Regions from separate parts of the Comamonas squillarum genome, predicted to be linked through region 1. Evidence: predicted binding sites of a transcription regulator. Region 1 holds the regulator's gene; each other region holds the start of a gene.
What was found. Region 1 encodes FNR, which switches genes on or off when oxygen is low (the NO sensors DNR and NnrR bind a similar motif). Its sites were predicted from a motif close to TTGATNNNNATCAA; they were not measured.

Region 1 (4,022 bases):
GGCACCAGCGCTTGAGGCACTGCCGCGAGCAGGCGCCAACACCAGATTGCCGCGCCATGCAATGCCTGGCTGCAAAATATCACGCCACCCATTGCTCAATCTGGCTAACCAGCTATCTTTTTTGACCAATCCAGGCACATTGAATTGCAGTTTTGGTGGGTGCGGCAGGCGCGAGCGATTACAATGAAAGCGTTCGCAGCCCTGCTGGACTTTATAGTTCCTTGAACCAATGCTCTACGAGCACGGGCTTGGTACATTACCTATTGAGCGTGATCGTCTCGCGTCAGATGAACCCAACGATAGGTTGCCCTCGCCCACCTGAACCCCCGGTTCAGGATGACGGTCCAGTGGATCCGCTGCGAACACCTGATTTTTTCGGGCAGGCTCCGCCCAACCTGTCTTCTCCTCTCCGCGACAGCGGGGTTTCAGGCCACCTGTTTCAGGTGGCCTTTTTACTGCGCGCCATGACTGATCCTCTTGTTTTGCTGCCGCTGTCGTTTCTGGGCCTGATCGGCGGTTTTCTGGCGGGCCTGCTGGGCATTGGCGGCGGCATGGTGCTGGTGCCCTTCATCACCTACATCCTGGGCACCCAGGGCGTGGCGCCGGAGCTGGCGATCAAGATGGCGATTGCCACCTCGATGGCGACCATCGTCTTCACCTCGATGTCCAGCGTGCGCGCCCACCACCAGCATGGCGCGGTGCGCTGGGACCTTGTCAAACGCCTGGCCCCGGGCATTGTGCTGGGCGGCCTGCTGGCCAGCCTGGGTATTTTTGCGGTGCTCAAGGGCAGCTACCTGGGTTTGTTTTTTGGCCTGTTCATTGGTTACTCGGCACTGCGCATGTTCCGCAAGCCCAATAGCCAGGCCATGCGCGCCATGCCGGGCACGGCCGGCCAGCTGGCTGCGGGTGGCGTGATCGGCTGCCTCTCGGGCCTGGTGGGCGCGGGCGGCGCCTTCATCAGCGTGCCTTTCATGACCTGGTGCAGCGTGCCGATGCACAACGCGGTAGCCACGAGCTCGGCGCTGGGCTTTCCGATTGCGGTCACCAATGTCATCGGCTTCATGGTGGCCGGCCTGCACCTGCAGGGGCTGCCACCGCATTCGCTGGGTTATATCTGGCTGCCCGGCCTGGCCGCCATTGCCACCTGCAGCGTGCTGACCGCGCCGCTGGGCGCCCGCGCCGCGCACCGGCTGCCGGTGGGCCAGCTCAAGAAGATCTTTGGCGGCATCTTGCTGTGCCTGGCGCTCTACATGCTCTACAAGAGCCTGGCGGCCTGGCAGGGCTGAGGCCTGCCCACGCCCTGCCCTCAGATAATCCGCGAGAAGCGCGCCCGGTTGCGGTCGGCCTGCAGGTTCTTGTCAAACACCATGGCGACGCCACGCACAAAGTACCAGCCCAGCTCGGTCACATTGATCGATTCGTCGCTCAGCTGCACCAGGCCCTGCTCCTGCAGCTCACGCAGCTGGGCCAGCTCGGCGGCAAAGTACTGCGCAAAATCAATCAGCCAGGCCTGCTCCAGCGATTCAATCGCCAGGCACCCCTGGCACATCAGGCCCATGATCACCGTGCGGCGCAGCAGGTCGTCGCGCGTCAGTGCCAGCCCACGCACCACGGGAATCTGGCCCTGGTCGATCAGGTCGTAGTACTCCTCCAGGGTCTTGGCATTTTGGCTGTAGGTGGCGCCAATGCGTCCGATGGCTGACACGCCCAGCGCCATAAGATCGCAATCGGGCTGGGTGCTGTAGCCCTGAAAGTTGCGGTGCAGGCGGCCCTGGCGCTTGGCCACCGCCAAGGCATCGTCGGGCAAGGCGAAATGGTCCATGCCCACATACACATAACCGGCGGCTTCCAGCGCCGCCAGGGCCTGGGCCAGCATCGCCAGCTTGTCGGCGGGGCTGGGCAGGTCCTGGGCCTGGATGCGGCGCTGGGGCTTGAAGCGCTCGGGCAGGTGCGCATAGGCATACAGCGCAATGCGGTCGGGCCGCAGCGCGTTGACCTGCTCCATGGTGCGCACAAAGCTGGCCGGGCTTTGTTGGGGCAGACCATAGATCAAATCGATATTGATGGATTCAAAGCCGATAGCGCGCGCCTGCTCGACCAAGGCAAACACCTGGTCAGCGGGCTGCTCGCGGTGCACCGCCTTTTGCACCAGCGGGTCAAAGTCCTGCACGCCAAAGCTCAGCCGGTTGAAGCCGAGCCGGTACAGGTGCTGCAGGCGCTCGCCGCTCACAGTGCGCGGGTCGACCTCGATCGCGTACTCGCCACCGGGCTGCAGATGAAAACGCTCTTTGACCATATCCATCAGGCGGCTGAGGCCGGCATCGGTCAGGAAGGTGGGCGAGCCCCCACCCAGGTGCAGTTGGCTGATGGTCGGGCGGGCGCTGACATGGGCCAGTTGCAGGTCCAGCTCGCGCTCGAGGTAATCCAGGTATTCGTCGGCCCGCTCGGCGTGCTTGGTGATGATCTTGTTGCAGGCGCAGTAGTAGCACAGCGAGGCGCAGAACGGCACATGCACATACAAGGACAGCGGCGACAGCCGGCCCGCCAGACCGGTGCCGCGTTGCGCCAGCGCCAGCTTGTACTCATTCGCAGCAAAGGCTTCAACAAATCGGTCTGCGGTAGGATACGAGGTGTAACGGGGGCCGGGAACATCAAAACGGCACAGCAGTTCGGGGGTCAGGGAAATCATGGTTCTTCTTCCTAGCGGACGCCCCAATGTGCCCCAAGGCCTGCCACGCGTCCTTGATGTACATCAAGAAGCCTCTGGGCGCCAGCACGCACAATAGGCCCATCCAAGGAACGTCGTTCCTATCTGAATAGTTGTTCACGGGTATTGATACATGACATCCAACTCCATCAAAGTAGCGTGCTCCAGCTGCAATTTGCGCGAGCTGTGCATGCCCGTGGGACTGTCGGCCGAACAGATGGAGCGCATCGACGAGATCGTCGCCACCCGGCGCAAGATCAAGCGCGGCAGCGCGCTGTTCCGCAACGGTGAGACCTTCACCTCCTTGTATGCGATACGCACCGGTTTCTTCAAGACCAGCATCGCCACCGAAGACGGGCGCGACCAGGTCACCGGCTTCCAGATGGCGGGTGAGATCATCGGCCTGGACGGCATCGTCAACGACCGCCATTCCTGCGACGCGATTGCGCTCGAAGATGCCGAGGTCTGCGTGATGCCCTACTCCTCGCTCGAAGACCTGTCGCGCGAGGTGACCGCCTTGCAGCACCATGTGCACAAGGTCATGAGCCGAGAGATCGTGCGCGAGCATGGCGTCATGCTGCTGCTGGGCAGCATGCGCGCCGAAGAGCGCCTGGCCGCCTTCTTGCTGAACCTGGTGCAGCGCTTGCATGCCCGGGGCTTTTCGCAGCATGAGCTGATCCTGCGCATGACGCGCGAGGAAATCGGCAGCTACCTGGGCCTCAAGCTCGAGACCGTCAGCCGCACCTTCTCCAAGTTTGCCGAGGAGAACATCATCGAGGTCAAGCAGCGCCATGTGCGCATTCTGGACACCGACAAGCTCCAGGGCCTGATCAACACCCAGGCCTGCTCGGCTTAAGACCCTGTTCCAAGTCGCTCCGCCAGCGGATACAAACGCGGTCTGATCCGACATCCGCTCAAGCCGCAAGCGGCGATGCTCTGAGTTGCATCCACGGCAAGGCTGCCACCCACAGCCCTGCCCCATGTCTGACCTGAAAGGAGCCTGCCATGTACCAACATATCCTGCTTGCCACCGATGGCTCTGAGCTGTCCGAGAAGGCCGTGCGCCACGCACTGGCGCTTGCCAAGCTGAGCCATGCCACGGTGACTGCCGTCAACATCTCGCCCAACTACCCGCGCAGCTACTTCGAAGGCAGCACCATGCAAAACCCCGATGACATTGCGCGCATCGAGGATGGCTGGGAACGCGCAGCGCAAGGCATTGTCGATAAGGTGGTGGCCGAAGGCGCCGCGACCGGCGTGCCCATCAAGACCCTGGTGATCAAGTCCGACATGATTGCCGAGGCGCTGCTGGAGA
Region 2 (4,022 bases), 1.8 Mb from region 1:
TCTCGGCCAGCACCTTGTATGGCGGCACCTACAACCTGTTTGCCCATACCTTTCCGCAGCAGGGCATTGAGGTGCGCTTTGCCGATCCACGCGACCCGGCCAGCTTTGGCGCCTTGATCGACAACAAGACCAAGGCCGTGTTCATCGAGTCCATCGGCAACCCCTTGGGCAATGTGACCGATATCCGCGCGCTCGCCGATGTGGCCCACCGCCATGGTGTGCCGCTGATCGTGGACAACACCGTGCCCTCGCCCTATCTGCTGCGCCCCATCGAGCATGGCGCCGACATCGTCGTCCATTCGCTCACCAAGTACCTGGGCGGCCATGGCACCAGCGTGGGCGGCGCCATCGTCGATAGCGGCAAGTTCCCCTGGGCCGAGCACAAGGCGCGCTTCAAGCGCCTCAATGAACCCGATGTGAGCTACCACGGCGTGGTCTACACCGAAGCGCTGGGCCCTGCGGCCTACATCGGCCGCGCGCGCGTCGTGCCGCTGCGCAATATGGGCGCAGCCATTTCGCCGCAGAACGCCTTCCAGATCCTGCAAGGCATCGAGACCCTGGCGCTGCGCATGGACCGCATCTGCGAGAACACGCAAAAGATTGCCGAGACGCTGCAAAAGCACCCCAAGGTGGCCTGGGTGCGCTATGCGGGCCTACCGGACCACCCGGACCATGCCACCTTGCAAAAGCAGTCGGGCGGCCGCGCCTCGGGCATTCTGTCCTTCAGCCTCAATGCCGCAGACGGCGAAGGGCGCGCCGCCGGTGCCCGCTTTCTGGATGCGCTGCAGCTGTTCACCCGCCTGGTCAATATTGGCGATGCCAAATCGCTGGCGACGCACCCGGCTTCGACCACGCACCGCCAGTTGGACAGCGCAGAGCTGGAGAAAGCCGGCGTGAGCGAAGGCATGGTGCGCCTGTCGGTCGGCATCGAGCATGTCGATGACCTGCTGGCCGATCTGGAGCAGGCGCTGGCCAAGGTCTGAGGGGCCGTCGCACGCAAAAAAAGAGCCGCTTTCAACAAGCGGCTCAAACACAGTGCTCTGTGGCTCCTGGATCACCAGGAGCGGGCATGAGGACCTGTTTAGAAGCGGTAGCCCACACCTACACCCAGCAACCAAGGATCCACCTTAAAAGTGCCCACCTTGGTGCCGGCCGAGCGCACATCGGTCTTGATGTAGACCTTCTTCACGTCGACGTTGATCGACCAGTGCTTGTCCAGCATGTAGTCAAAGCCGATCTGCAGCGCCGGGCCAAAGCTGTTCTTCTTGATCGATGGATCGAGCGCGGCCTCAACAGCCGGTGCAAAGTTCACGTTCGAGAAGCGCGTGTAGTTCACACCAGCGCCTAGGTAGGGCTTGAAGGCGCCCATATTGGTGAAGTGGTACTGCGCGAGCAGGCTGGGCGGCAGGTGCTTGAGCGTGCCGATCTTGGCGCCGTCCGAGCGCAGGTCATGCTTTTGCGGGTAGGTCAGCACCAGCTCTGCCGCGATATTGGGCGTGAAGAAGTAGCTCACATCCACTTCGGGAATCGTCTTGTCATTGATCGACAGGCCCAGGCCGGTGGAGTCCTTGTTGGCGCTGTCCAGATGCACGGCGCGCACACGCACTTGCCAGGGGCTTTGCGCCTCTTGCGCCATCGCCGCGCCCGACGCCATTGCATATACAGCTGCCGCTGCCAACATCATTTTTTTCATCGTCATTGCCCTCGCTGCGATCTTGCTCGCATGGATTGAAAAGTAGCTGAACCCAGGCCGCATCTGCATGTCCCCACCCGCGCCAAGCGCCGTATCTGAAGGCGGCAGAGCTGTTTCTGCTGTCCATGTCTGCATCTTCTGCTTAAGCGGGCTGCGCGGCCCTGACCCAGATCAACGAGACAAAACAAGCGATGAAAAAAGGCGGCCCGCTGTTGCGATGCCGCCTTCTGCCTCTTGCTGCGCCGCGCCCGAGGGACGCGGCCAGCAGCCATGCGCTGCTGCTTGCGATCAGTGCCCGCGCAGCTTGTGCCAGGCCTCCACCGCCAGCACCACCAGGCCACCAATGGCTGCGCCAACAGCCACATGCACCAGCGTTGGGGCCAGCAGTGCCACCACGCCACCCATCGGGGCTACGGTGCTCTCCAACCAATGCTCGATCGGGCCCATGCCATGCACCAGCAGGCTGCCACCCACCATGAACATCGCAGCCGTTCCGACAATCGACAGGCCACGCATCAGCCAGGGCGTAAACGCAATCAGGCCCCGGCCCAGGGCCTGGGCTGCGGCACTGGTCTTGCGCATCAGCCACATGCCAACATCGTCCATGCGCACAATGCCGGCGACCAGACCATAGACAAACACGGTGATCGCCAGCGCCACAGCGACCAACACCGCAAACTGCTCGGCAATCGGCTTGCTGGCAACAGTGCCCAGCGCAATCGCCATGATCTCGGCCGACAAGATGAAGTCGGTGCGCACCGCGCCGGCCACCTTGGCCTTTTCATAGGCCACCGGGTCCATGTTCTTCTCGTTGGCCGCTTTGACCGATGAAGGGGCTACGCCCATTTGAGCGGCCTGCGCCGACTCCTTGACGGCATCGTGGGTGTGCTGGGGCTTGTGGAACAGGCTCAGCACCTTCTCCACCCCTTCAAAACACAGAAAAGCGCCACCAATCATCAGCAGCGGTGTGATCAGCCAGGGCGCAAAGGCGCTGATCAACAGCGCGGCCGGCACCAGGATGGCCTTGTTCTTCAGCGAGCCCTTGGCCACGGCCCAGACCACCGGCAACTCCCGGTTGGCCTTGACCCCAGTCACCTGCTCGGCGTTCAGCGCCAGGTCGTCGCCCAGCACCCCCGCGGTCTTCTGCACCGCCACCTTGGTCTGCGTGGCCACATCGTCCAGGATGGCCGTGCTCTTGCCCGCAGCCGTCTTGGTCATCAGCGCCACATCGTCAAGCAAGGTCGCAATATCATCGAGCAACATCAACAAACCAGCACCAGCCATTACGCACTCCCAATCCAAATTCGGTGGCAAATCATAGCGATTTCGCGGTGCAATGCCGTGTCAGACCCTATAAAACGGTGATTTCTACGTTTTGTTGGAGCTTGTTCACAAAACTTTATGCAGGCCTTGTCAACAACTTCAGCGCGCGGCCCGTTGTACACCCATCTACACCAGAAAGGTGAAAGGACTGAAATGACTGAAGTGTTTGCTATTTGGCCTGAAGACGAACGTGACCGTAAGCGTGCTCCTGCCCGCTTCTGATACCAGCGCAGCCTGCAAGCGGTTGAGCCAGAACTAAAAACCCGGCACCCGCAGCAATTGCAAGCCCACTGATCTTTCTCACTTAAGCCCCGCTCTGCGGGGCTTTGTTTTGCCTGTAGCAACGCTCCTACAGCGCAAAACGCAGCCAAGCCCTCTGCCACGCCAGCGGAGGGCTTTGATTTTATACGGCCACCATGTGCTCGTACAGAATCAGCGAGCCAATGGCAATCAGCACGACACCACCCACCGCTTCTGCCCAGCGGCCCGTGATATTGCCCAGAATGCGGCCGACCATCACGCCCAGGGTCACCATCGCAAAGGTGGCAAAACCAATGCTGAGCGCAACGACGGTGATGTTCACATCCAGAAAGGCCAGGCCCACGCCTACCGCCATCGCGTCAATACTGGTGGCAAAGCCCGTGGCGACCAGCAGCCAGAAGCCATGGCGCGCGGGCCGGCTCATCTCGGGCTCATCGGCACTTTGGAAGGCACCCAGCACCATGCGGCCGCCCAGCACCAAGAGCAGCACAAAGGCAATCCAGTGGTCCCAGGCCTTCACATAATCGGCCGCGGCATAGCCCAGCGCCCAGCCCACCAGCGGCGTGATGGCTTCGATGACACCAAAGATCAGGCCGGTGCGCAGCGCCTCGGACCAACGGGGTTTGACAAGGGCAGAGCCTTTGCCAATCGCGGCAGCAAAGGCATCGGTGGACATGGCAAGCGCCAACAGGGAAATGGAAGCAGCGTTCATCGGAGGTTCTTCTAGGACAGTCGGGCATGAGCA
Region 3 (4,022 bases), 1.4 Mb from region 1:
AGCGACCAGCGCGGCCAGCATCAACGATGCGCCAACGCCCTTGGTGCCGAAGGTGGTCTTGAGATGTTCAGCAGCACGTTCCACACGCAGAACGCCCGTGTGCTCGGTAGCCATGTCAGTGTGTACAAAACTGTTGGTCATGATGGATGTCTTTGGGATTAATGCTTCTTTGAAGCGATGAACGAAGTATAGGGTTTACCCTAGACGTTCTCAAATTTATCTTTTGAATCTGTATCATTCATGTCAGTGATGTATTGCGGTTCGCCCAGCGCTGCAAAGGATTGAAAATGCTGCCCCACCAATTTCGGCACCTGGACCTGAACCTCTTGCGTGTATTCGACGAGGTGATGAATGAGCGCAGCCTGACCCGGGCGGCCGACAAGCTGGCCATCACCCAGCCGGCAGTCAGCAATGCGATGCGGCGCCTGCGCGAGGCGCTGCATGACGAGCTTTTGGTGCGCAGCGGCCAGGGTGTGGAGCCCACACCGCTGGCCAATGCGCTGTGGCCGGTGGTGCGCGAATCGCTGGCGCGCCTGCAGGCCAGCTTTGCGCCTGAGCGCTTTGACCCCGCCCATGCGACCCAGGCCTTTGTCGTGGCGATGGCCGATGCCACCGCCGCCACCTTGCTGCCCAGCCTGATGCACATTCTGGAGACCGAGGCACCAGGCGTCTCTGTGCATGTGCAACCACTCACTACCCGTGATCCGCGCGAGGAGCTGGACGCCGAGACGGCGGACCTGGCCGTGGGCTATTTCCCCTTTGTGCTCGCCGAGATGACGGCGCGCGCCCAGTCGGGGGACCTGGTGGATTTCGAGAGCCGGCGCCTCTATGACGGCGAATACCTCTGCGTGATGCGCAAGGACCATCCTTTGAGTGAGGGCTTGCTGACTTTGGAGCGCTACTGCGATGCACGCCATATGCTGGTGAGCTTTTCCGGCCAGCCCTTTGGCTTTTTGGACGAGGCGCTGGCATCGATCGGCCGCAAGCGCCGGGTGGTGCTGACGGTGAACCAGTACTTCACCGCCGCGCGCGTGGTGGCGCGCACCGACCTGCTGACCGTTTTGCCGCGTCACTTTGTGCCTGCCACCGGCATCGCCGATCTGCTGGCCTTCCAGCCGCTGCCGCTGCGCGTCGAGGCCGTGCATGTGGATGCGCTGTGGCGCAGCCGCAGCGGGCATATTCCGCCCTCGGCGCTGGAATGGATGCTGCATGCACTGGAGCGCTCGGCCCGGGCGGCTTTTCCTGACCTGGAATTACCGATGTAGCGGGCTGCAAGGCGCTAAAGCCCATGGTAGGCTAGGCGACCATGCACCTGCAAATTCTGTCCGACCTGCATCTGGAGACCCACCCCCATTTCCGTGCTCAGCCTGCGCCCGGCGCCCAGTTGCTGGTGCTGGCCGGCGACATTGGCTCCTACCAGAATGGCTCGATGCTGGACGATAAGGATTTTGGCCTCACCCAGTTCAGCCCGCAGCAGGCTGGCGGCCATTGGCCCGAGCCGGTAATCCTGGTGCCTGGCAACCACGAGTTTGACAACCAGGATTTCGATGCCGCCCGGCTGCGCCTGCGTGCCAGCTGCGAAAAGTTGGGCATCACGATGCTGGACTGCGACACCCTGATCATCGACGGCGTGCGCTTTATCGGCACCACACTCTGGTCCGACTACGACGCCATTGCCCTGCACAACGGCGTGACCGAGCTGGGCGCGCTGATGAAGCAGCGCGAGAAGGCCTTCAAGGCCGCGAACTTTTACTTGACCAAGGCCCAGATGCAGCGCAACGGCCAGCCCTTTTTGGCCGCCGAGATGCGCGACGAAGCGCTGCGCTGCCAGGAATGGCTGCGCGCCGCACTGGCCGAGCCCTTTGATGGCAAAACCGTCGTCATCACCCACTTTGCGCCCAGCCTGCGCAGCGCCGATCCGCGCTATGGGCTGACGCCCGGAACCGCCGGTTTTTGCAATGTGCTCGATGACCTGCTGCCCTATGCCGACCTCTGGATCCACGGCCACCTGCATGCGCCCAGCGATTACCTGGCCAAAGGCCAGCACAGCGATGGCCGCCCCTGGCAATGCCGGGTCGTGGCCAACCCGCTGGGCTATGCGCGCAAGGGCGAGCAGGAGAGCTTCAATCCGCATTGCCTGGTGGCGGTGTAGCCAGGGTCGATCCACTTCCGGCATTCCCTCTGCCAAGCCCAAATCCAAGGGTTTTTACCTAAATTTGTCGCCGCGCCTGATGCATATCAATGCCCGTTTGACGATAAATCTATATGCTGATACACATGATTTAGCCTGTAAAGCGCGTTCTCGCTGATGGAGCGCGGGTTTGCCAGGCCACAGTCCAGCGTTGGTGGCGCCACCGGTGTTGGGTCCCTCACCCCTTTTTTGAAGGAGTCAAGGCATGCGTATTTTGTTGGCCGTTGATGGCAGCCCCTACACCCAGAAGATGCTCGATTACCTGGCAGCGCACGCAGAGTGGCTGACGCCCAACCACCATTACACGGCGCTCACGGTGCAGCCCCTGCTGCCGCCCCGGGCTGCCAAGGCCTTGGGCAAGGCGCTGGTGGACGACTACCACAGCGAAGAGGCGCAGAAGGTGCTGGTGCCGGTGCAGGAGTTTCTGGCCGCCCACCAGGTCAAGGCCGTGGCCGAGACTGCCGTAGGCCCGATCTCCCAGACCATTGCCGAGACGGCCGATAAGGGCGGCTATGACCTGCTGATCATGGGCACCCGCGGCCATGGTGCGCTGGCCAAGCTGGTGCTGGGCTCGGTGGCGACCCAGGTGCTGGCCGAGAGCAAGCTGCCGGTATTGCTGATTCGGTAAATGGATCAGATCATGCGTCTGTCATTTGCTATTCACCATATAGCAATACTTGGCGCGGATACTGCGCATGCAATGGATGTCACTGATGAGGGAGGGATGGAACCACCGGTGCGATGAATGCCTGTGGACATCCGGAAACTGCTTGCATCCCCCTGGGGGTGCAGGCAGTTTTTTTTATGCCTTGACCATGGCGCGAGCGGCCGCCGTGGGCGGCGCCAGGCTGCTCTTGGCGCTGTGCACCATCGCATCGCTCAGGGCGCCCAGCAAGGCCGACTGCAGGTTCCAGCAGTGCCAGTACAGGTCGACGCGCAGCACCTGGGTCTCGGCCACATTGACCAGGCGGCCATCGGCGAGGTAGGGGCGGGCCAGCAGCTCGGGCACCACGCCCACGCCCCAGCCAGCGGCCACGGCGCGCACCTGAGCTTCGGAGTTGGGCACATAGAGCTGGTGCAGGCCGACGGTCTTGAGGCCCATCGCGCGGGCGACAAACACGCGCTGCATGTCGTCCTTGCGGTTGTAGCTCAAAAACGGCAGGTGCTTGAAGTTGCTGCGGTTGATTCCTTGCGGCACATGCTGCTGGGCAAAGGCGGGCGATGCCACGGCGATGTAGTGCATCGCGCCCAGCGCGGTCACGCGGCAGCCGCGCAGCGCCTGCGGCATGGTGGTGACGCAGCCGAGCACCTCGCCGGTGCGCAGCAGCTCCAAGGTGTGGTCCTGGTCGTCGGTGATGATCTCCAGCGGCAGCTGCTGCAGCGCGATGTCCTGCAGTGCATCGAGCGCCCAGGTGGCAATGCTGTCGGCATTGATGGCAATCGAGATGGCCTCGTCATGCGCATTGCGGCGCATGGTGTGGGGCAGCAGGCTGTGCAGCTCCTGCTCCAGGTCGGTGCGCAGCAGCCGCAGCTGCTGGGTGTGCTTGAGCAGCAGCTGGCCGGCAGCGGTGGGCCGCAGCGGGCGGCTGCGCACCACCAGCACCGAGCCGATCTGTGCCTCCAGTGCGCGCAGCCGCTGCGAGACGGCCGATTGCGTCACATTCAGGCGCAGCGCGGCCTTCTCGAAACCGCCTTCTTCAATCACGGCGGCCAGGCATTCCAGCGCGATAGGGTCCAGGTTGCTCATGGGGCTCCAGTATTAGTAGAACTGATGAATCCTGAAGAAGTTTAATTGCACTTTATGTTACAGCCAAGATGCCAGACACTGAGA

Region 2: N4T19_RS01000 (OmpW/AlkL family protein) is a predicted target of FNR. The motif match lies at 1,855-1,868, and genes of this name have one in related genera.
Region 3: N4T19_RS15755 (universal stress protein) is a predicted target of FNR. The motif match lies at 2,229-2,242, and genes of this name have one in related genera.

The regions. Positions count from the first base shown of each region.
Region 1 is NZ_CP104377.1:2,023,968-2,027,989, forward strand. It holds gene N4T19_RS09465 (cell division protein ZapA) at 1-15, shown strand, start outside; gene N4T19_RS09470 (sulfite exporter TauE/SafE family protein) at 465-1,286, shown strand; gene hemN (oxygen-independent coproporphyrinogen III oxidase) at 1,307-2,689, opposite strand; gene fnr (fumarate/nitrate reduction transcriptional regulator Fnr) at 2,841-3,563, shown strand; gene N4T19_RS09485 (universal stress protein) at 3,713-4,022, shown strand, end outside.
Region 2 is NZ_CP104377.1:218,011-222,032, reverse strand. It holds gene N4T19_RS01005 (O-acetylhomoserine aminocarboxypropyltransferase/cysteine synthase family protein) at 1-983, shown strand, start outside; gene N4T19_RS01000 (OmpW/AlkL family protein) at 1,082-1,693, opposite strand; gene N4T19_RS00995 (DUF808 domain-containing protein) at 1,982-2,977, opposite strand; gene mntP (manganese efflux pump MntP) at 3,420-3,989, opposite strand; yybP-ykoY riboswitch at 4,009-4,022, opposite strand, start outside.
Region 3 is NZ_CP104377.1:3,380,704-3,384,725, reverse strand. It holds gene N4T19_RS15770 (hypothetical protein) at 1-141, opposite strand, end outside; gene N4T19_RS15765 (LysR family transcriptional regulator) at 288-1,265, shown strand; gene N4T19_RS15760 (metallophosphoesterase) at 1,307-2,152, shown strand; gene N4T19_RS15755 (universal stress protein) at 2,397-2,819, shown strand; gene N4T19_RS15750 (LysR family transcriptional regulator ArgP) at 2,994-3,938, opposite strand.